Regions from separate parts of the Agrobacterium sp. NPDC089420 genome, predicted to be linked through region 1. Evidence: predicted binding sites of a transcription regulator. Region 1 holds the regulator's gene; each other region holds the start of a gene.
What was found. Region 1 encodes PhoB, which activates phosphate uptake and scavenging genes when phosphate is short. Its sites were predicted from a motif close to TGTCATNNANCTGTCAT; they were not measured.

Region 1 (5,542 bases):
GCAACGCGATCGGAGACCATCAAGCGGGTCATTCTTCCCGCTGCTCTTCCGGGCATCGTCGGCGCCGTTCTGATGACCGCCTCGCGCGCCATCGGCGAAACCATGATCGTGGTGCTTGCCGCCGGCGTTGCGGCGCGCCTGCAGCTCAACCCTTTCGAACCCATGACCACGGTGACGGTGAAGATCGTCAGCCAGCTGACCGGCGACCTTGAATTCACTTCGCCGCAGACGCTGGTGGCCTTCGCGCTCGGCATCACGCTTTTCGCCATCACGCTTTGCCTGAATATCTACGCGCTGTACATCGTGCGCAAATACCGGGAGCAATATGAATGACCGACATCGTTTCTCCCGCAGCCGGCGTCGCCATCAACAAGGCCACGCGCCGCGATATCGGCATCAAGCGCCGTTATGCCGCCGAACGTCGCTTCCGCGCTTACGGCATGGCAGCGATCTCCTTCGGCCTCATCTTCCTCTTCCTGCTGCTTTTCTCGGTTGTTTCCAAGGGTTACACCGCTTTCCAGCAGACGATGATCACGGTTCCGGTCGAATTTTCCGAACAGATCATCGATCCGAAGAATGAGCGCGCCACTAACCCGGCAAAGCTGATGACGGCCAATTATCCGGTCGTCGCCCGCGATGCGGTCGCCAAGGTTCTCGGCGTCGCGCCGACGGACCGTGCCGGTCTTCGTGCCGTCAACCTCCTGATCTCCGACAGCGTGCGCACGCAGCTGCGTGACATCGTCGTCGCCGATCCTGCCGTCATCGGCACCACGCGCACCGTTAGGCTTCTGGCATCGGGCGATGTCGACAGCGCCTTCAAGGGCCAGGTCGATCTGACCGCGGATGAAGCCAATCGCCGCATCTCGAACCAGCAGCTCGGCTGGATGAACCAGCTCGCCGAAAGCGGGCAGCTCGGCAAACATTTCAACACCGGCATCTTCATCAACGGCGCCTCCAGCCGTCCGGAAGCGGCGGGTGTCGGCGTGGCGCTGATCGGCTCCTTCTACATGATGCTGATCGTGCTGGTGCTGTCGCTGCCGATCGGGGTCGCCGCGTCGATCTATCTTGAGGAATTCGCCCCGAAGAACCGCCTGACGGATCTCATCGAGGTGAACATCAACAATCTGGCTGCGGTTCCCTCGATCGTTTACGGTCTGCTCGGCCTCTCCGTCTTTATCAACTTCATGGGCTTTCCGCGCTCGGCCTCGCTGGTCGGCGGTCTCGTCCTGACGCTGATGACCCTGCCGACGATCATCATCGCGACGCGTGCTGCCCTCAAGGCCGTGCCGCCGTCGATCCGCGCCGCCGCCCTCGGCCTCGGCGCCTCCAAGATGCAGACGATCTTCCACCACGTCCTGCCGCTTGCCATGCCCGGTATCCTGACCGGCACCATCATCGGCCTCGCCCACGCACTGGGAGAAACGGCGCCGCTGCTGCTGATCGGCATGGTGGCATTCGTTGCGAACTACCCGACAACGCCGATGGATCCGTCCACGGCCCTGCCGGTGCAGATTTACATGTGGGCGAACGAAGCCGAACGCGCCTTTGTCGAAAGGACTTCCGGCGCTATCATCATCCTGCTTCTGTTCCTCATCGTCATGAATGTTGGCGCAATCCTGTTGCGTCGCCGCTTCGAACGGCGCTGGTAGAGGGAGATTGAGCAATGAACATGTTGTCGGAAGCAGCAGTTGAAAAGGCGCTGGACAAGAAAATGAATGAAGTTTCATACAAGATGATCGGCAAGGACGTTTCGGTTTATTACGGCGAAAAGCGCGCGCTTTACGACGTGAACCTCAATGTCCGCGAAAATACGGTGACGGCGCTGATCGGCCCGTCCGGTTGCGGCAAGTCCACTTTCCTGCGTACCCTCAACCGTATGAACGATACGATCGACGGTTGCCGTGTCACCGGCAAGATCACGCTCGACACCGACGATATCTACGATCAGGCGATCGATGTCGTGGAGTTGCGCGCCCGTGTCGGTATGGTGTTCCAGAAGCCGAACCCCTTCCCGAAATCGATCTACGAAAACATTTCCTACGGTCCGCGTATTCACGGTCTCGCCCGTAACAAGGCGGACATGGACCAGATCGTCGAGCAGAGCCTGCAGAAGGCCGGTCTCTGGAACGAGGTGAAGGATCGTCTGCACGAATCCGGCACCGGCCTTTCCGGCGGCCAGCAGCAGCGCCTGTGCATTGCTCGTGCGGTTGCCGTCAGCCCCGAGGTTATCCTGATGGACGAACCCTGCTCGGCGCTCGATCCGATCGCGACCGCCAAGGTCGAGGAACTGATCCACGAGCTGCGCACCAATTATACGATCGTTATCGTCACCCACTCCATGCAGCAGGCGGCGCGCGTTTCCCAGCGCACGGCGATGTTCCATCTTGGCCACCTCGTCGAGGAAAACGAGACCGACAAGATGTTCACCAATCCGGATGACCAGCGCACGCAGGATTACATCATGGGCCGCTTCGGCTGATCCCCGGCCGGCGCTTTATCGAAACCGAACAAGACTGGTGCCTCTGCCTTACGCTGCTGTGTATGTGCATGAAGGCCAAGCCGGAGGACTAGACCGTGACACAGACAACGACCCATTCGCATATTCTGTCCGCCTATGACGACGAATTGAAGTTCCTGACGCGCCGTATCGCCGAAATGGGCGGTCTGGCCGAGCAGATGTGCGCCGACGCCGTGCGTGCGCTCGTCAATTCCGATGCGGCCCTGGCGCAGAAAGTCATTTCCGATGACACGATCCTCGATCATTCCGAGCGCGAGATCGGCGACAAGGCCATCGTCACCATCGCCAGACGTCAGCCGATGGCGGCCGATCTTCGCGAAATCATCGGTACGCTGCGTATCGCGGCAGACCTCGAGCGCGTCGGCGATCTCGGCAAGAACACCGCCAAGCGCGTGATTGCAGTGGCCGGAACCGGCGTGCCGCGCAAGCTCGCCCGCGGCATCGAGCATCTTTCGGAACTGGCGCTGGTCCAGCTCAAGGAAGTGCTTGACGTCTATTCCACCCGTTCCGCCGAGAAGGCCAATGCCATCCGCGAGCGTGACGAGGAAATCGACGCCATGTATACGTCGCTTTTCCGCGAACTCCTGACATACATGATGGAAGATCCGCGCAATATCACCACCTGCACGCATCTTCTGTTCTGCGCCAAGAACATCGAGCGTATCGGCGACCATGCCACCAACATCGCCGAGACGATCTATTACATGACCACCGGCAGCCAGCCGGAGGGCGAGCGTCCGAAGGACGACAGTTCCAACACGCTCGGTTCGGTGACCGAGTAACAGACAAGCAGAAGCTTGCGGAGTTCAGCATATGGTGCCCAAGATTGCAGTTGTGGAAGATGAGGAAGCGTTGAGCGTCCTGCTTCGTTACAATCTCGAGGCTGAGGGATATGACGTCGATACGATACCCCGGGGCGACGAGGCGGAGATCAGGTTGCAGGAGCGTATTCCTGATCTTCTGATCCTGGATTGGATGTTGCCCGGCGTCTCCGGTATCGAACTGTGCCGACGGCTGAGAATGCGGCCGGAAACCGAGCGTCTGCCGATCATCATGCTGACGGCGCGTGGCGAGGAAAGCGAGAGGGTTCGCGGTCTCGCCACCGGCGCCGATGACTACGTCGTCAAGCCGTTCTCGACTCCGGAGCTGATGGCCCGCGTCAAGGCCATGCTGCGCCGCGCCCGTCCCGAGGTTCTCTCGTCGGTGCTGAAATGCGGTGATATCGAACTCGATCGCGAGACCCATCGCGTCCACCGCAAAAGCCGTGAAGTGCGCCTTGGACCGACGGAATTCCGCCTGCTCGAATTTCTGATGACATCGCCGGGCCGGGTATTTTCCCGCTCGCAACTCCTGGATGGCGTCTGGGGCCACGATATCTATGTTGATGAGCGCACCGTCGATGTGCATGTCGGCCGCCTGCGCAAGGCGCTGAATTTTTCGCATATGCAGGATGTCATCCGCACCGTGCGCGGCGCAGGATATTCGATGGAGGCCTGAGCGAAGCTCGGTCTGTGTATCTTATTCCGATTGACATTGAACACGACAATCAAAAATGGCCCGAAGCCGCATATGGTTTCAGGCCCTTTTTATGTCCGGTTTCCCAAGCGTCCGGTCGGTCTTCCGGTGGGGCAGAAGATCGGCGACGTGCTGCGATCCGGGTCATCGCGCGGCCCGAAGACAGGAGGGAAGTTTCTGCGGCATGTGCCGGTGCGCTTCTGCGAAAAACCGAAACGGCAGTCGGCCAGGCACAAAAAACGGGCCACAAGGCCCGTTATATTTGATGGCGAATGTGCATCCTGACCATCAGGCCTTACGGCGTTCGCTCACAGGCTGATAGGCAAGTTTCGCATGGAACTTGCAATAGGGCGAGGATTCCAGTGCCTCGCAACCGCAGAAATGGAAATCGTCCTTCAAGGGATCGCCGACCGGCCATTTGCAGGTGCGCTCCGTCAATTCCGTCAGGGTCAGGCGACGGGAAATCGGGGTGACGACGTTTCTGGACGGAGCATAATCGAGAACCTCTGCGGTTTCGATGTCGATCTGTTCGTGAAGAGCCGTTGCCGCGTTGGAACGATTGAGGGCACGTGCCGGCGCTGCGCTGACGCGGGCCGCGAAATTGGTCGCGCGCGGTGCGGGCGCGGCAGTGCGTTTCGGCGCGGAGCGCGCCGAGGTGACCGGGCCGCCGGCCTTGACGCGTCCCGGCAGATTGAGACGGTGGACCTTGCCGATCACGGCATTGCGGCTGACGCCACCCAGCTGCGCTGCTATCTGGCTGGCGCTAAGCCCCTCGGACCACAATTTCTTGAGCTTTTCGACCCGTTCGTCTGTCCAGTTCATGCCGCTTCTCCGCTTGTCGCGTATATTTCGGCAGAATCCCTCTCCGTCTCGCGGGCGTGCCGTGAGCGTGGTTTCCGCCGGATTTTTGGTGACTAGTTCCGCCGCAATGCAGTCTAGTAATTAGCGATTAACCTAGTGCCAGCCCGACTCCGTGGCAAGAGTCGCGGGAATCATCTGGAATCGATTTTCCGGTTTTCCCCAACTTGCTGGCGAGTTGAGTCTGAAAGGCAACACCTTGGGGCTCGGTTGCCGCCGCCTACTAGTGCTTGAGAAGCCCGGGAAACGCGGACTTTTGTTGACATCGGCAAGCGAAGTGACAATAGTGCCCCTGCCGCCGCAAGGCGGCATTTTTGATTTTCAGGCGAGGGATAACCCTTCAAGCCTATTGACAACCGTCTGACAGCGCATCCGCGCAAGGAGTGATACAGCCATGGCCGAAGCCGCCGCGCCATTGTTCGATACATTTGCAAGAGCCCCCCTGCGCTTCGAGCGCGGTGAAGGCGTCTGGCTGTTCACGGAAAGCGGCGAACGATATCTGGATTTTGCAGCCGGTGTCGCGGTCAACTCGCTGGGCCACGCGCATCCGCACCTCGTCGAGGCGATCAAGACCCAGGCCGAGAAGGTCTGGCACGTGTCGAACCTCTATGAAGTGCCCGGGCAGGAAAAACTTGCAAAACGCCTGACGGA
Region 2 (5,542 bases), on a different contig from region 1:
CTGCCATTCGCCGCCGTCAGCGCCCTGTCGAGCGCCTCTTCGATGCCGTCGGTGACGAAATGGAACTCGGTGCCGCCCTTCATAGTGAAGGACGGACGCGCATGATGTGTCAGGACGAAGACCGGAACGTGATAGGGCGGTTCTTCGCCCCACCAGCCCTTCCAACTTTCATCCGGCCATGCACCGCGCACCGGCCCGAACATGTTGCGCCCGAGAATCCAGGCACCGATATTTTCGAAGCTCTTTTCGGAGAAATCCTCGTCCGTGCCGGTCGAGCCACCGTCCTTGCCGAACATGCGGTGGAAGGTGCGGGTCTTGAAGGCCCATTGGTGCAACTCTTCGCCACGCACGCCCAGCGGATTTTGCAGGCTCTGCTCCGGTCCTGCGCCATATCCGTCAAGCGAAATGGCGAAATTGCGAACGACGACCTTTGGCATGGCACTCTCCTCCCATCCAGGAGGCAGATCGCCAGCGTCCGGCAATCGGCCTCAGATTTCCCGTTCCAGATTGACAGCCGTTGGAATATGTCCGCCGGCGGCGCCCTTGTCTTCCGTGACGGTGTTCAGCAGGTGATCGGCAATCAGCTCCGCCTGGAACTTGCCAAGCTCGTAGCAATAGGTGATTTCGCGCTTTTCCGCCGACCAGTAGACATCGGGACGGCCGCAGGATTTGGCCGTCAGCCGGACGTCGCCCTTCAGGGCATAGGCACCGAAGCTGCGGCTGATGAGATCGAGCACCTTCGATTCCTTGACCATGATGGCATAGGGTTCAAGGTCAGGATCGCGCGGCGGCACGTAGCTGACGGAAAATCTGGACGATGCCTGGCTGCGGTAGGGAGCGAGAAAATTCTCCCAAGCGGAAGCGACGCCCGGATAGGCGGCGGCGCATTTGCCGAAGTCGGCATTGTTGAGACCCATCATGGCGGCCAGATCGCCATAACCGTCCTTGTCGCGGCCGACCATCAGGCAGGCCATGTTGCGGTCGCGGCTCCTGTCGGGCACCAGTGCGGAAAAGACCGGCGCTTCGTGCTCGGGCAGGGTCTCCGCCTCCCGCGCCAGATACCAGCTGTCGGTGGCATTGACGAGCGCGGTATCAAGCCATTCCTCGTTGGCCTGAAGGATGAGCGTGCCCGCCAGCTGGTCGGCCGGAGCCTGCGCACTGCCGGTGTGGGGGGTGCCGAAATCTGAAATCAGCATGCGCGCACCCTCGTGATAGAGCGAGAAGATCGCGTTGCCGATGACGAAATTCACGGCCTGCTGCAGCTGGTCGTCGGACAGGCCGTCCAGACCGGAGGCAAGCTGCGCCCGCGCCTCGATCGGAGCCGTCAACGAAACGAAAGCCAGCGGTACGGCGGCCAGAAAACGACGCAACATAAAATCAGACCTTCCGGAAACGAGGAGCGTCACTGATTCCCGATGCTAACGAGTCACGCAATGGGCTGGTTGCATCGCCTGTCAAGAATCGGGTGGATAGTGCTCCGTTTCGGGATCATAGCTGCAAAGAAGCAACGCCGATCCCAACCGGAAGGAGCCCACCATGTCCGATCTCGTCTTTATTGCAATGCCGGCTAACGAAGCCGAAGCCTTCCGCGCAGGCGCGGCCGACGCCTATGGCAACCGGCCGGAGCAGGCCATTTCGCCGGGCGGCATGCCCTGCCGCCATTGCCTTTCCCAGATCGCTGCAGGGGAAAGGATGCTGATCCTCGCCTACCGGCCCTTTCCTTCATTGCAGCCTTATGCGGAAACGGGGCCTATATTTCTGCATGCGGACGCCTGCGCGCGCTATCCGCAGACAAAAACCGTCCCGCCGATGCTGGACAGCCCGGATTATATCATACGCGGATATGGCGCCGACGACCGCATCGTCTACGGCACCGGCGCGGTGACGGCGACGGGCGAGATCGTCTCACGCGCAGGGCAGCTTCTCGAGCGCACGGATGTCGCCTATGTGCATGTGCGTTCCGCCCGCAACAATTGCTACCAGTGCCGTATCGATACAGCATAATCGGCAATTGCCTGCAATTTTAAGAAAAGGACTAAACGGCTCTCAAGCTTTCCGCGCCATGATGCAGCTATCGGAAACAATTGATTTGAGCAGCAAAATGACAAACAACCTCAACATGGCAACCCGCAGCGCACCCCGCAGCAAGACGAGGATCTTCGCGACCGTGCACTATTTCAGCCAGTCGACCAGAGGCCGTGTCGTCGACCTTTCGGCGACCGGAATGGCTCTCGAACTGGACGGGCCTTTCGCGGCTGCCAAGGGTAGCCGGGTCAAGGTGCAGAGCGACGATCTTGGCTTCATCGAAGGTGTGGTGCAGTGGCAGCACATGAATCGCCTTGGGCTGCAGCTGAAGCTTTCCACCAACACGCTGGCGCAGCTCTCCTCCTATTTCCGCTTTTTCCATGAAGACGTGAAACCGACGCTCGCGCGCTGAAATAACAAATGCCGAGAACCGGATTACGGCGAGGGAACGGAGCGTAATGCCGCGATGACGGTGCGCGCGCCACGCGCCGATGACAAAAAATTTATCAAACGGTTGAAAACAGGCAAGTCCGTCACGGGCTTGTCATTTTGATGATGGACTCCTCGGCGATTGCTTCTACCCTGTCGCTTTCCATGACAGCGCAAGCTTCATCCGAAGGAGTTCCCATGTCGTCGCTTCTCGCTCTCCACCCCATTACCCGCCGTTCGCTTCTCGGCGGCATTGCGGCCTCCTCGGCGCTGGTGCTGCTGCACCCCTTCGCCGCGCGCGCCGCCGCCAATCAGGCGCATCTGCGCATCATGGAAACGACGGACATCCATGTTCACGTCTTTCCCTATGATTATTACGCCGACAAGCCAAACGACACGATGGGGCTTTCGCGCACCGCCTCGATCATCGACAAGATCCGCGCCGAGGCCGGCAATTCGATGCTGGTGGATAATGGCGACTTCCTGCAGGGCAATCCGCTCGGCGACTATATCGCCTATGAGCGCGGCATGAAGGCCGGCGACAAGCACCCCGTCATCAACGCCATGAACGTGCTGGGTTATGATTGCGGCACGCTCGGCAACCACGAATTCAATTACGGCCTCGACTACATGTCGAACACGCTGGCCGGCGCCGGGTTCCCTTACGTCTGCGCCAATCTCACCAAGGGCCAGCTCGCTTCCGATCCGAAAAACGACGAGCTGTTCTTCAAGCCCTATGTCATTCTGGAAAAGCAGATCCGCGACGGCGGCGGCGTGACGAGCCCGGTCAAGGTCGGCATTATCGGCTTCGTGCCGCCGCAGATCATGATGTGGGATTCCAAGAACCTCGAAGGCAAGGCGCAGACGCGCGACATCGTCGAGGCCGCGAAAGCCTGGGTGCCTGTCATGAAGGAAGAAGGCGCCGATATCGTCATCGCTCTTTCCCATTCCGGCATCGACGGCAAGGGCCAGACCGAGCGGATGGAAAACGCCTCGCTTTACCTGGCAGGCGTCGACGGCATCGACGCCATCTTCACCGGGCACCAGCATCTCGTCTTCCCTGGCCCCAAGACCTGGGACGGCATCGAGGGCGCGGATGCGGTCAAGGGCACGCTGATGGGCAAGCCGGCGGTCATGGCCGGTTTCTGGGGTTCGCATATGGGCCTCATCGACCTGTTGCTCGAAAAGGACGGCAAGGGCTGGAAGATCGTCGACTTCACCTCCGAAGCCCGGCCGATCTATCACCGCGACGAAAACCGCAAGATCGTCGCCGATTTCACCGACAAGGCAGAGGTTCTCGCCGCCGCCAAGGCCGATCACGAAGCGGCCCTCGCCTATGTGCGCCGTCCCGTCGGCAAGACGTCCGCCCCGCTCTATTCCTATTTCGCGCTGGTGGCCGACGATCCGTCCGTGCAGATCGTCTCCAACGCCCAGACCTGGTATATCAAGGACATGCTGAAGGAAGGGCAATATAAGGACCTGCCGGTGCTTTCTGCCGCGGCGCCCTTTAAGTCCGGCGGTCGCGGCGGCGCGGATTATTATACCGATGTCCCCGCCGGTGACATTGCCATCAAGAACGTCGCCGACCTCTATCTTTACCCCAACACGGTGCAGGCGGTGCTGATCAACGGCGCGCAGGTGAAGAACTGGCTGGAAATGTCGGCAGGCATGTTCAACACGGTCGAGGCCGGGGCAAAGGACGCGCCGCTGCTCAACCCGGATTTCCCGTCCTATAATTTCGATGTCATCGACGGCGTCACCTATCAGATCGATATTTCCAAGCCGGCGAAGTTCGACAAGGACGGCAAGGCGGTCAATCCGGACAGCAATCGCATCGTCAATCTGCAATTCAACGGCAAGCCGATCGATCCCGAGCAGAAATTCGTGGTGGCCACCAATAATTACCGCGCCGGAGGCGGCGGCAAGTTCCCCGATATCGCTGCCGACAAGGTGATCTTCGTTGCCCCCGATACCAATCGCGACGTGATCGTGCGCTACATCGTCGACCAGGGCACCATCAACCCGTCGGCGGATGCCAACTGGTCCTTCGCGCCGGTGGCCAATACCACGGCAATCTTCGAGACCGGCCCCAAGGGCCGCCATTATGCGACGGACATCAAGGGCGCGAAAATCGAGGATGTCGGCGACGGTGCGGAAGGTTTCGCGAAGTTCCGTCTGGTTCTTTGAGGACGATGGCCCTCCCGGCGGCAATGTGCCGGGAGGGCTTTTTTAATCGCGCCTACCGACTGCGCGCAGCAGAAGCGGCAGTTCCGCCGGCGGCTTCCGCTCGATACGCCGATAATCGCTGCCATCGCGGTTGCGGCGGATGAGTTTCAGGCCGACCATGTCGCGCCGCAGCATCGCTGCATCGCCAAACAGATGCAGGCCATCCAGAAAGCCGCTGAATTCGCGTTCGGAGAAGCTCCGTTCGGCGGGAATTTTCGCCCATAGATACCAGAGGCACAATTCCTGCTGCGAACGGCGGGACGGCCATTGCGCCAGCCTGCCGGCGGCATCAAAAATCCGCGCGGTCTTCAGCACCCTGCCCTCATTGACGGCCGGCATCGTCTCGGCTGCTGCAGGCCCGCTTTCGGCGGGCAGCAGCGTGCGGAACGCGCGCAGATGCTGGAAATTACGGAAGCCTGCAGCCCTGCTCAGGAGATTGAGCATCTCCACATGGCTTGGCTGGCGGTCCAGCCTGCCCATCTGTTCGCGCAGCGATTTGGCAAAGGTCGAGAGGTCCGCGACCTCCATGGAAAGGATCGAACGTGGCATGACTTATCCTCACGTGCCATTCCGAAATGGTGTCGCTGATCGCCGGCTTCCGACAGGGCACGGGACAAGTGCTGTCACTGTTTTCCAATGCAGGTTTAGCTTCCCTTGCGGGACGGCGATGCCTCGGTGAACTGCTGACCGTGGATTAGGTATAGGCAGGAGGCCAGCCCGCGTCAATTGGCCTTGCCTGGAGCTTGGTGCCGAGGTTGCGGCCCTTCCTTCTCCCCGCCGGGGACAAGAAACACGCCGCACCTTCTAAAGCCGAAAAGCAATTGTCACGGTTCAACGAATGTCACTCAGCGGCGACAGAAAT
Region 3 (5,542 bases), on a different contig from region 1:
GGCGATGAACTTCATTCCGGCCGTGGTCAGCCCCGACGGCGCTTCGCTTCTGCTGCGGTTCGGCGACGGTGAGCCACGGCAGCCGATCGGAAATCCGGCTGACCTGCCGCCGGGCCGACACGTGACCGTCGGCATCAGGCCGGAACACATAAGGCCCGCAGCGGCAAATGGGGCGGCATTGACGCTGCCGGTGTCCGCCGTGGAGACCACCGGTTCGGCCACCTTTCTCACGCTTGGCACCGCACCGGAACTGGTCATCGCGGTACAGGGACGCAGCGCCGTCAAGGCCGGCGACTTCATCGGCCTCGATATCAACCCGCCCGACATGCACCTCTTCGATGAAGAAACCGGCACCCGCCTGTGAAGCCTGTGAACCTCAGCCAGAGAGACATCCGGACTATGTGCCGGACCAGGAGGTTTTCCAAGGGGGAGGATCGGTTTCAGGGCCAGAGAACAGACCTTTCCCACGCGCTGCCGTCCCCGCAGACAACATATCGCAGCCGCTTGTGATTGCGGTCGGACGCCCCCTGCCAGAACTCCGCCACCGTCGGCGCAACCGCATAGACCCGCCATCCGGGCGAAACATAGCCCGGATTGGCCGCGATGAGGGCCTGCGCCTCGGCGATGCGGCTTTCGAGGCCCTCGCCTTCTTCAAGGACCTCGCTCTGCCTCGACGCGATGGCGCTGACCCGTGAGCTGACGGGACGTCCGAGGAAATCATCCGCACAGTCTTTAACGGAAAGCACGATTGCCGGGCCACGCAGGCGAACCTGCCGTCCAAGCGCCGGCCAGTAGAAGGTCAACGCCACCTGCGGTTCATTGTCGAGCTGCCGTCCCTTCGGGCTTTCCGCCTTCACGGCGAAATGCCAGCCACGATGATCGACATTTTTCAGGATCAGCACCCGGGCGTCGGGCCAGCCATTCTCATCCACCGTGGATAGGGTCATGGCATGCGGCTCGCGGACGCCCGCTTCCAGGGCATCGTCCAGCCACAGGGCGAAAGCATCCTGCGGGGTGTCGGGCAGCGCAAGCGGATCACAATCCGGAAGCGGCGCCTTCAGCGATGGGATCTGGCGCAGCCTGTCTTTCATCGGCAGGGTACTGACGTTGGAACGTATCATGGTCGGTTTTCCTCTAGAATAAGGGGTGGAATGGCGGAAAGACATGGAACCGAAAGCCCGTGCTTTGGGCTGTCAGGCCTCAGCAGGATGGTCGAAAGACCGGCGGCCCGGCCGCCGGCGATGTCGGCATGGGGGTTGTCGCCAATCATCCAGCAAGCACGGTGCGGCGCCAGAACCCTGGCCACATGACGAAAAAGCGCGGCCGAGGGTTTCTCAAGCCCGATCAGCCCGGAGGAAAAAACATGATCCACGCAATCGCAAAGCCCGATTTTATTCACCAGCGCCGGTAGTTCCGGCGCAAAATTGGAAAGGATGACGTGGCGCCAGCCTGCGGCGGATAATTGCACCAGCGCCGGCATGGCCTGCGGATCGACCTCCCATCCGGCGGGATCGAGATAGATCTCGCGCGAGCGCGTCGCGACCTCGGCGGCTGTGCTTCGGTCCATGCCCAATGCGACGAGCGCCCCTTCGGCTGCGGTGAGAATGGCGCACCACCACCCTTCCGCATCTCCCGCAAAGGAATGCGCAAGTTCCGCCCGATGCCAGGGAAAAGTGCCGGACAGAAACGGACGGATAGTGTCGGCCATGCCGAGGAAGGCGGGATCGGCCATCCCTGCTGCGGTCTCCAGAGCGCCGGTATAACGCCCCCTGCGCACGGCAAGGGTGCCCTCAAAATCCCAAACAATGTAGCGATCAGGCGAAATACTGGTATTCATGCGGACAACCGGTATGGATGAGCTCTATATGATATAAATCTCTCACAAGAAGTATATACCTTTAATCTCATTAATGTGACATCTGCAAGACAATCGGACATCGGGCATGGACAATGGAACATCGGAAACACAATCGCTCTGGCGACAGGTGGCCGCGGCGCTGCGGCAAAGGATCGAACAGGGACAGTTGAAGCCCGGCGAAAAAATTCCCTCCGCCCAGGACATTGCCCGGGAATTCAACGTCAACCGGATGACTGCCCGCCGGGCGCTGGCCTCACTGGAAGAAGAAGGGCTGCTGCGCATTCTGCATGGCAGCGGCACTTTCGTCAGCGAAGCGCCGATCCCTTACGTCGTTGGCCGCCGGGTCCATTTCGACCGCAATCTTGAAGCCGTGAATCTGCGCCCGGAACGAAAACTGCTGCGCTGGTGGCTGCAACCGGCGACGGAGGACGTCGCGGCGGCCCTTGGTCTTGGCGCGAAAGCGCCGCTGATCGCCCTCGAAATCGGCGCTTACGCCAACGGCCGCCCCATCGGCATCGGCACACGCTTTTGTTGTGCGACACGATTTTCCGGTTTTCCGGAAATTTTCGAAGAGCTCGGATCGATCAGCGAGACGCTGAAACGGTTCGGCGTGGAAGACCATCATCGCGCAAAAACGATCGTCGTCGCAAGGCTGCCCGCCCCGCACGAACATCATTTCCTCAAATCGTCGAAATCGCTGCCGGTGCTGGCCTATACCGCAATCGACCATGCCGCCGACGGCGCGCCGATATCCTGCTTCATCGGCTGCTTCTCGTCACAGGCAATCGAATTGCACATCACCGACTGACCATCAGGGAAACGCCAGTGAGGCTCAACGTAAAGACCTGCCTTTTCATGGGCGCCGCCGCCCTTCTGGCCTTTGCCGTTTTCAAGCTGAAGGATGTTCACATCGGCATAGGGGAACGCGGCACGGGCGGTTATGACGGCTCCCCCACCGATGCTGCGGCAAGCTCCGACGCGGCCCGTGAGGCAAGGGAGGCGGCCGCGCGTGCCGAAGCAGCGGTCGACGCCCTGAAACACCGGGACCGACCTTTGCAGCATTGAGCCGCGGCTTCGCGCTGAAGCCGCCGGGATCAACGGTTCATGAGCAGGTCGATGACGTTGCGGCGCGTGGTGGTCGCAGGCACGGCGGTGCCGCGATCTGCCTCCCGTGCGGCGATGGCCGGCGAACCGGAGCCATCAATATCCACCCAGCGACCGGCATGGTTGGTGGATTGACGCTTGAGATAGCGATAGGGCGTTTCGTCCCAGCGAAGGATCTGCGGCTTCATATTGTCGAGAATGAAATCGCCGCGATCCGTCCTGACGGTGAGGACGGCATGGCCATCTCCCCGCTCGTCACGGACGACGGTGATCAGCAGGTTGGAGGCCGGCAAACCGATATCCATCAGCCGCTTGCGCTTTTCCAGCACGATGTCGTCGCAATCCCCCGCCCCCTTGTAGGGATATTCCCAATAATCCTCGTAACCCCACACTTCCATGTCGGAGCGCTGGTCGATCTCGACATTGACGGCGCCGTTGACGGAAACGATGGTCTTCCAGTTGTCGGGTGTGAGATGAAGCGGCGGCATGGCCTTCACCGGCTGGCATTCGGCCGAATGCCGCTGGCAGAATTCATAATGCCCCACCGGTTGCGAGGTGATCGCACCCGTCGACATCGAAGGCGAAGCCTCCGCCGGCGAAAGCAGACCCGCAACGGTCAGCAGAAAACATGCTTGCAGTATTTTTTTGAACCAGGTCATGTTCATCTCCTGATGACATGCCTATCGCTGCCGGCTTGACTTCACATAAAACAAACCGTTCGACTTTTAACGACCCCGATAATCCGGCAACGGGAATGTGAGCGGCGGCAACTTGCCATGCATGGAAGGCCTGCCTATGAAGGAGCCTTCCGCAATAAACCGACATTACAGAGAACGCCGCATGAGCCTGTTTGCGAAGATCACCCGCGCAGCCACCGTCATTCTGACATTGGCCTGCCTTCCCAGTCATGCGGCGGCGCAGCAGATGACTGTCGTTCCTCCCGGAAACCGCTCCGCCGAGCAGCCGGAAATACCGAGAGCGTCGGCGATCCGGACCAAGGCCTTCTACACGACCTACGAGGAAAAGTTCCGCAAGACGATCGACCTCCTGAACAGCGAGCCCGGCCTCGTCGGCAAGATCAGGAAAGCCGCCGCCGCCTATGGCATCGACCCGATCCACATCGTCGGCGCCATCGTCGGGGAACACACCTTCAACGTCTCGGCCGTCGATCGCCTGCAGACCTATTACGTCAAAGCCATTTCCTACGCCGAACTCGATATCAGGTTCAGCTATAATGGCGTTTCCCTGAAGACATTCCTCCAGCGGCCGGAATTCCGCGCCTGCGAGACGCTTGCCACCACCTCCGAACAATGGAGCTGCCGCGATACCGTCTGGGACAAGAGCTTCCGCGGCAAGGTGGTGGATGGCGCGAGCTACGAGGCCATCTCGTTCCAGCGCGCCTTCTTCCAGCCCTTCTATGCCGGCCAGACCTTCGGGCTTGGCCAGATCAGCCCCTTGACCGCCCTGCAGGTCACCGATCTCGTGAACAGGACGAGCGGCCTGCCGAAACTTTCTGCGGACAGGCCGAAAGAAATCTACCGCGACGTCATGGATCCAGACCGCAGCATCATCTACATCGCCGCCATCCTCCGGGATTCCATCGATGCCTACAGGGAAAAAGGCTTCGACATTTCCGGCAATCCCGGCATTACCGCCACGCTGTACAATGTCGGTCAGCCGCGACGGCGCGCCGAACGCCTGCGGGCAGCCGTGGATGCCGGCGCAACAACCCGCCTGCCGGTCGAAAACTACTATGGATGGCTGATCAACGACCGGCTCGACATCCTGAAGAGCATTCTCGACGGCAAGGCCGTAGACCAGCGGACGACATCGGACATAGGCGGGAAAACGCGCTAGCAGCCCGTCATGGCGCGACCTCGTCAAACATTCGACTGATCCGGCCACATTGCTGGCCGTAATCTCGCCGGCGATAACAATGTCGTCATCGTGAACATCTGCGGAGTTCGATTTGGACAGTCTTCTTGAAGCGACGGAAACCTTCATTCGCACACATCAGACATGGGCGGGCGCGATTGTCGGCTTCATTGCCTTCGGGGAATCGATCGTCATTCTGGGCTTGATCATTCCGGCCACGGCGCTGATGCTTCTGATCGGCGGCCTGGTCGGCAGCGGAATCATCGACCCCTTTCCCGTGGTTACCGGGGCGATCATCGGCGCGGTGCTCGGCGACATCGTATCCTACATGATGGGCAAGTGGCTGGGGCCGAGCGTGGTTCATCGATGGCCGTTGCGGCACTATCGCGAACGCGTGGCGCGGGTGCGGCTGTTTTTCCGGAAATACGGCTTCCTCGCGGTGTTTTTCGGCCGGTTCTTCGGGCCGCTGCGTTGCACCGTTCCCCTCGTCGCCGGCATGATCGGGATGGATCAGCGCCGCTTCCAGGCCGCGAACATCGCGTCCGCCATTCTCTGGGTGCCGGTGCTGCTTGCCCCCGGCTGGATCGCGGCGAAGGGAGCCGGGCAATTTGGCGAACTCACCGAGGTCCACTGGCTCGGCCTGGCTGTTCTTGCGACGGCAATTGCCATTCTGATCGTATTGGCCGGAGGCTTTATCGCGCGACG
Region 4 (5,542 bases), on a different contig from region 1:
GCCGATTGCGCCGAGCAGCCGTTCCCACAGGGATGAAATTTGCAGACAGGCGAAATCGAACATCATGGCGACAAGCATGACGGGATATTGCCGCGAATGCAATATGTCGAGCGGGCCGGCGGCATTAACTTTTATTCATCTTTGCGACAGTTTTGCTTCAGGAACAAGAGCGCAGGAAACCGCGCGGCGGGGGTTTTCCACAGGCGCCGCAAACGAGGACCGGCACGCGGCGGCCTTGACGCGGATTGAAACGATTATATTCGTCCGGCTTCCTCAAGCCGCTGAAAAACCGCGAGAAATCGGCGTTTTTCTTCATAAATTCACTTTACACCTACACGCGGCTGTCGCATCCATTTGCCAGACATGTCTTTGGGTATACGTGAAAAGGAGAGCCATGATGGCCAAACAGAAAGTCGCAATGCTGACCGCGGGTGGCCTTGCGCCCTGTCTCTCTTCGGCCGTTGGCGGCCTGATCGAGCGCTATAGCGACATCGCCCCGGAAATCGACATCATTGCCTATCGCTCCGGCTACCAGGGCGTGCTTCTCGGCGACCATATCGCGATCACGGCGGACATGCGGGAAAAGGCGCATCTGCTGCACCGCTACGGCGGCTCACCGATCGGCAACAGCCGCGTCAAGCTCACCAACGCCGCCGATTGCGCCAAGCGCGGCCTCGTTAAGGAAGGCGACAATCCGCTGCGCGTCGCCGCCGAACGGCTGGCCGCTGACGGCATCACCATTCTCCATACCATTGGCGGTGACGACACCAACACGACGGCCGCCGACCTTGCCGCCTATCTCGGCGCCAACGGTTACGACCTTACCGTCGTCGGCCTGCCGAAGACGGTGGACAATGACGTTGTACCGATCAGGCAGTCGCTCGGCGCCTGGACGGCTGCCGAAGTCGGCGCCGCCTTCTTCGACAATGTCAGCAACGAACAGAGCGCGGCGCCGAAGACCTTCGTCATCCATGAAGTCATGGGCCGCCATTGCGGCTGGCTGACGGCCGCCACCGCCCGCGCCTACATCCAGAAGACCAGCGGCAACGAATATGTCGAAGGTCTGATGATGAACACGCACATGAAGAACATCGACGGCATCTATCTGCCGGAAATGGCCTTCGACATCGAAGCGGAAGCCGAGCGTCTGAAGGAGATCATGGACAGGAACGGCTATGTCACCCTGTTCGTATCGGAAGGTGCAGGCCTTGATTCCATCGTCGCGGAACGCGAAGCGTCCGGCGAAGCCGTCAAGCGCGATGCCTTCGGCCATGTGAAGATCGACACCATCAATGTCGGCGGCTGGTTCCAGAAGCAGTTCGCCAGCCTCATCGGCGCCGAACGCTCCATGGTGCAGAAATCAGGCTATTTCGCCCGTTCCGCCGCCGCCAATGGCGACGACCTGCGCCTCATCCAGGGCATGGTCGACCTGGCGGTCGAAAGCGCCCTCAACAAGGTTTCCGGCGTTACCGGCCATGACGAAGACCAGAAAGGCAAATTGCGGACCATCGAGTTTCCGCGTATCAAGGGTGGAAAGCATTTCGACCTCTCTGCAAAATGGTTTACCGAAGTGATGGAACACGTCGGTCAGCCGTTCACAGCGGCCTGATTTTACGATAGTCTAAAATAAGACGGCGACAGGGAGGGCAAGGAGGAAGAGAATGTCTGGACAGGCCTGGCTGATTTTTTGTGCAGCATGTGCCGTAGTGTTCGCACTTCCCTCTCCCCTTGTATTCTCTGTCGCCTCCTATGCCGCCATTCGCGGCAGGAAGACGGTGTTCGCCTCCGTCAGCGGCGGCGCCCTCGGCATCGTCACGGCGATGACGATTTCAGCCATTCCGGTGGCCGGCCTCGTTTATCTGCCGCAATCCTTCGTTGAAATCGTGCAATGGGCCGGCATCGGCTGGCTGATGCTGTTTTTCCTGTGGACCTTCGCCACGCCCGCCGCCCAGGCAGCCAATGCAGACAACGACAATCTGCCCGGCAAATCGTGGAGTGGCATCTTCCGCGATTGTTACGCCGTCGCCGCGCTGCGTCCGCGCTATTTCGCATTCTTTCTGGCGCTGCTGCCGCAATTCGTTTCCACCTCCGGCAACGCCGTTGAAACTTTCGCCATGGCGCAGGCCGCAATCCTGCTGCTGGCGCTTGCCATCCTGGCGGCGCAGGCGCTGTTTGCCGCATCGACTCTGGCCCTGGTGCGCCGCATGTCGGGCGAGAAGAAAATTCGGCCAAAATACCGGACCCACTTCATTTCCGGCCGCGCCGTCAGCGCCGGATACAGGCGTATCGCCGCCTGAAAAACCGGGAGGCAACCTCCCGGCTTGCCGCTTTCCTTACAATAGGTTAATGAAGGCTCGACGGGACACTGCCTGCTTCGCTCGACGCGGGGGTATCGAAAGACAGGCATAACGAAGGCGACAACATGCGAAATTCGGGCAAATTCCGCGGAAGAAGGGCACTTCTTCTGTCTTCCACGGTGGGCCTCGCACTTGCATTGGCCGGATGCACCAGCGTCGAATATACCGCAAAGGAAGGGCCTGACGGCCCGAAGATCGCGACAGTTCACCCCGCTGCTGCCGGCCAGCCGACCGCACAACCGGCAATGGCAGAGGCCCCGGAAGGTATGGCGCCGGCTACCCAGCCAACGCAGACCGCGGAAGCCTCCTCTCAGCCAGCGGCGCTTCCCACCGCAGTCGCCGTCAAGGGCGGACGCGTGGCACTGCCGCCGGCGTCCGAAATCGCAGCCGCTGCCGCCATCGCCGCGCAGATGCAGCCGCAGCAGAACGAGATGGCGCAGGCCACAGTGACGACATCTGCGCCGGCCACGGCCGCAGCCCTCGCGCCGACGGCTGCAACACCGGCGGCGGCCGCCATCGAAACGGCAGATATGGCCGCAAGACCTGCCACTCACAACGCCGCGGCCGAATTGCCGCAGGTGGTTGCCGTCAAGGGCAGCTTCCCGCCCGCGCCGCCGCCGCCCGGTTCGCCCTCCATCGGCACCGAACTGACGGCGGAGCGGAAAGTCGTTCCGCTGCCGAAGCCGGACAGCACGGTTCTGGCCTATGCAGCCGGCCCCACCAATGCCGCCCTTGCCGCCATCCGGCAAAACGAAACGATGACGGCGCCGCTGAGATCGGCGCCAGCCGGACGCGAGAAGCTGAGCGGGCTGATTTCCAAATACGCCACCATGTATGACGTGCCGGAAGATCTGGTACACCGGGTGGTGCAGCGGGAAAGCATGTATAATCCCGGCGCCTATAATGGCGGCCATTTCGGCCTGATGCAGATCAAGCACGCCACGGCCCGCTCCATGGGCTTCGACGGCCCGGCGTCCGGCCTGTTCGACGCCGAAACCAACCTGAAATATGCCGTCAAATACCTGCGCGGCGCATGGCTTGTCGCCGATAACAACCGCGACAACGCGGTCCGCCTTTATGCGCGCGGTTATTATTACGACGCCAAGCGCAAGGGCATGCTGCACGTTCTGCGGAAGTAATAGCTCCGGCTGCATTCGGAATGCCGTTTGAATTCGTTCGGCTTCTCGAGACCGGTGACAGAAGCGCCTGAAATTTTCTCTCCGTCATCCTCGGGTCAAGCCCGAGGATGACGTCGTATGTGAGGAGGTCTCGCTCGCAACCTAGATGCCGATGGTTTCCCACAGTCTCTTTGATCCGTTGCTTTCACCCACAGGCCCTGTCATCAAACTGTAGCGTCACGGCTGTAGAGGCCTCTCAATCGACTGAGAGGTGAACATATGACGCGTGCGGCACCCAAGACCGGCTTCAGCAAAAACACGAAACTGAAGTCCGCATTGCTCCAGCACAAGGCACTCTCGAAAAGCGGCCTTTCCGAACGCTTCTTCGGGGTTCTTTTTTCCGGTCTCGTCTATCCGCAAATCTGGGAAGACCCGGAAATCGACATGGAAGCGATGGAGCTTGGCGAAGGCCACCGCATCGTCACCATCGGCTCCGGCGGCTGCAACGTGCTGGCCTATCTCTCGCGTAACCCGGCCAGCATCGATGTCGTGGATCTCAATCCGCACCACATCGCCCTCAACAAGCTGAAGCTTGCCGCCTTCCGCCACCTTCCCGCCCATCAGGACGTCGTGCGCCACTTCGGCCGCGCCAATACCCGCAGCAACAGCCTCGGTTATGACCGTTTTATCGCCGATCACCTCGACGATACGACCAAGGCCTATTGGTCGAAGCGTACCCTTTCCGGCCGCCGCCGCATCTCCGTCTTCGACAGGAATATCTATCGCACCGGCCTGCTCGGCCGTTTTATCGGCGCCGGCCACCTCATGGCCCGCCTGCATGGTGTGAAGCTCACCGAAATGGCCAAGAGCCGCACACTGGATGAACAGCGCCAGTTCTTTGACAGCAAGGTCGCCCCGCTGTTCGACAAGCCGGTGGTACGCTGGCTGACGAAGCGCAAAAGCTCGCTGTTCGGCCTCGGCATTCCGCCGCGCCAATATGACGAGCTCGCAAGCCTTTCCGCAAACGGCACCGTTGCCGCCGTGCTCAAGGAGCGGCTGGAAAAGCTCGCCTGCAACTTCCCGCTCAGCGACAATTATTTCGCCTGGCAAGCCTTCGCGCGCCGTTACCCCGAGCCGCACGAGGGCGCCCTGCCCGCCTATCTCAAGCCGGAATATTACGAAACGATCCGCGACAACACCTCGCGCGTCGCCGTGCATCATGCCACCTATACCGAGCTTCTGTCGCGCAAGCCGGCAAGCGCCGTCGACCGCTATATCCTGCTCGACGCGCAGGACTGGATGACGGACACGCAGCTCAACGACCTGTGGTCGCAGATCAGCCGCACCGCCGCGCCCAGTGCGCGCGTCATCTTTCGCACCGCGGCCGAAAAAAGCGTCATCGAAGGCCGGCTGTCTCCCGATATTCGCAACCAGTGGGTCTATCTCGACGAGCGCTCGAAAGAGCTGAACGCCATGGACCGCTCGGCCATCTATGGCGGCTTCCATATCTATCAGAGGGCTATGGCATGAAAACCATCGGTGAGAATGTCGGCCTTGCAGACAGCGCACATGCGGGCCTGATGGACCGCATGTATCGTCATCAGCGGCATATTTACGATATCACCCGCAAATATTACCTGCTCGGCCGCGACAGGACCATTTCCGGTCTCGACGTGCCGAAGGGCGGCACGCTGCTGGAAGTCGGCTGCGGCACCGGCCGCAATTTGTTGCTGGCCAGCCGCAAATTTCCGCAGGCCAGACTGTTCGGCCTCGATATTTCCGCCGAAATGCTGCTGACCGCGTCTGAGAATTTTTCCGGCAAGGCGGAGCGTCCCCTTTTGCGCGTGGCGGACGCCACCGCTTTCCGCGCTGCCGAATTCGGCCAGCCCGATGGTTTCGACCGCGTCATGATCCCCTATGCGCTCTCCATGATCCCGGACTGGGAAAAGGCGATCGAACAGGCGCTCGCGGCTCTGAAACCCGGCGGCTCGCTGCATATCGTCGATTTCGGTCAGCAGGAGCAATTGCCGAACTGGTTCCGCGCCCTGCTGCAGGCCTGGCTCACCC

Region 2: the regulator PhoB is predicted to act here: its motif matches at 2,557-2,573, upstream of ACI2KA_RS09980 (bifunctional 2',3'-cyclic-nucleotide 2'-phosphodiesterase/3'-nucleotidase).
Region 3: the regulator PhoB is predicted to act here: its motif matches at 1,903-1,919, upstream of phnF (phosphonate metabolism transcriptional regulator PhnF).
Region 4: the regulator PhoB is predicted to act here: its motif matches at 3,695-3,711, upstream of ACI2KA_RS01675 (DUF3419 family protein).

Annotation. Positions count from the first base shown of each region.
Region 1 covers NZ_JBJDMY010000002.1:349,391-354,932, forward strand. The annotation lists gene pstC (phosphate ABC transporter permease subunit PstC) at 1-333, shown strand, start outside; gene pstA (phosphate ABC transporter permease PstA) at 330-1,649, shown strand; gene pstB (phosphate ABC transporter ATP-binding protein PstB) at 1,664-2,479, shown strand; gene phoU (phosphate signaling complex protein PhoU) at 2,575-3,300, shown strand; gene phoB (phosphate regulon transcriptional regulator PhoB) at 3,332-4,015, shown strand; gene ACI2KA_RS04310 (GcrA family cell cycle regulator) at 4,322-4,855, opposite strand; gene ACI2KA_RS04315 (aspartate aminotransferase family protein) at 5,286-5,542, shown strand, end outside.
Region 2 covers NZ_JBJDMY010000005.1:200,495-206,036, forward strand. The annotation lists gene ACI2KA_RS09960 (dihydrofolate reductase family protein) at 1-437, opposite strand, end outside; gene ACI2KA_RS09965 (DUF4344 domain-containing metallopeptidase) at 489-1,373, opposite strand; gene ACI2KA_RS09970 (DUF1203 domain-containing protein) at 1,537-2,004, shown strand; gene ACI2KA_RS09975 (PilZ domain-containing protein) at 2,102-2,437, shown strand; gene ACI2KA_RS09980 (bifunctional 2',3'-cyclic-nucleotide 2'-phosphodiesterase/3'-nucleotidase) at 2,653-4,641, shown strand; gene ACI2KA_RS09985 (DUF2087 domain-containing protein) at 4,684-5,229, opposite strand; gene ACI2KA_RS09990 (LysR family transcriptional regulator) at 5,522-5,542, opposite strand, start outside.
Region 3 covers NZ_JBJDMY010000009.1:128,054-133,595, reverse strand. The annotation lists gene ACI2KA_RS15760 (ABC transporter ATP-binding protein) at 1-364, shown strand, start outside; gene ACI2KA_RS15755 (pyridoxal 5'-phosphate synthase) at 441-1,121, opposite strand; gene ACI2KA_RS15750 (HAD family hydrolase) at 1,118-1,837, opposite strand; gene phnF (phosphonate metabolism transcriptional regulator PhnF) at 1,944-2,666, shown strand; gene ACI2KA_RS15740 (hypothetical protein) at 2,684-2,923, shown strand; gene ACI2KA_RS15735 (transglutaminase-like cysteine peptidase) at 2,953-3,621, opposite strand; gene ACI2KA_RS15730 (DUF1402 family protein) at 3,803-4,819, shown strand; gene ACI2KA_RS15725 (DedA family protein) at 4,932-5,542, shown strand, end outside.
Region 4 covers NZ_JBJDMY010000001.1:328,571-334,112, forward strand. The annotation lists gene ACI2KA_RS01655 (TerB family tellurite resistance protein) at 1-66, opposite strand, end outside; gene ACI2KA_RS01660 (pyrophosphate--fructose-6-phosphate 1-phosphotransferase) at 398-1,609, shown strand; gene ACI2KA_RS01665 (LysE family translocator) at 1,662-2,297, shown strand; gene ACI2KA_RS01670 (transglycosylase SLT domain-containing protein) at 2,423-3,496, shown strand; gene ACI2KA_RS01675 (DUF3419 family protein) at 3,755-5,005, shown strand; gene ACI2KA_RS01680 (class I SAM-dependent methyltransferase) at 5,002-5,542, shown strand, end outside.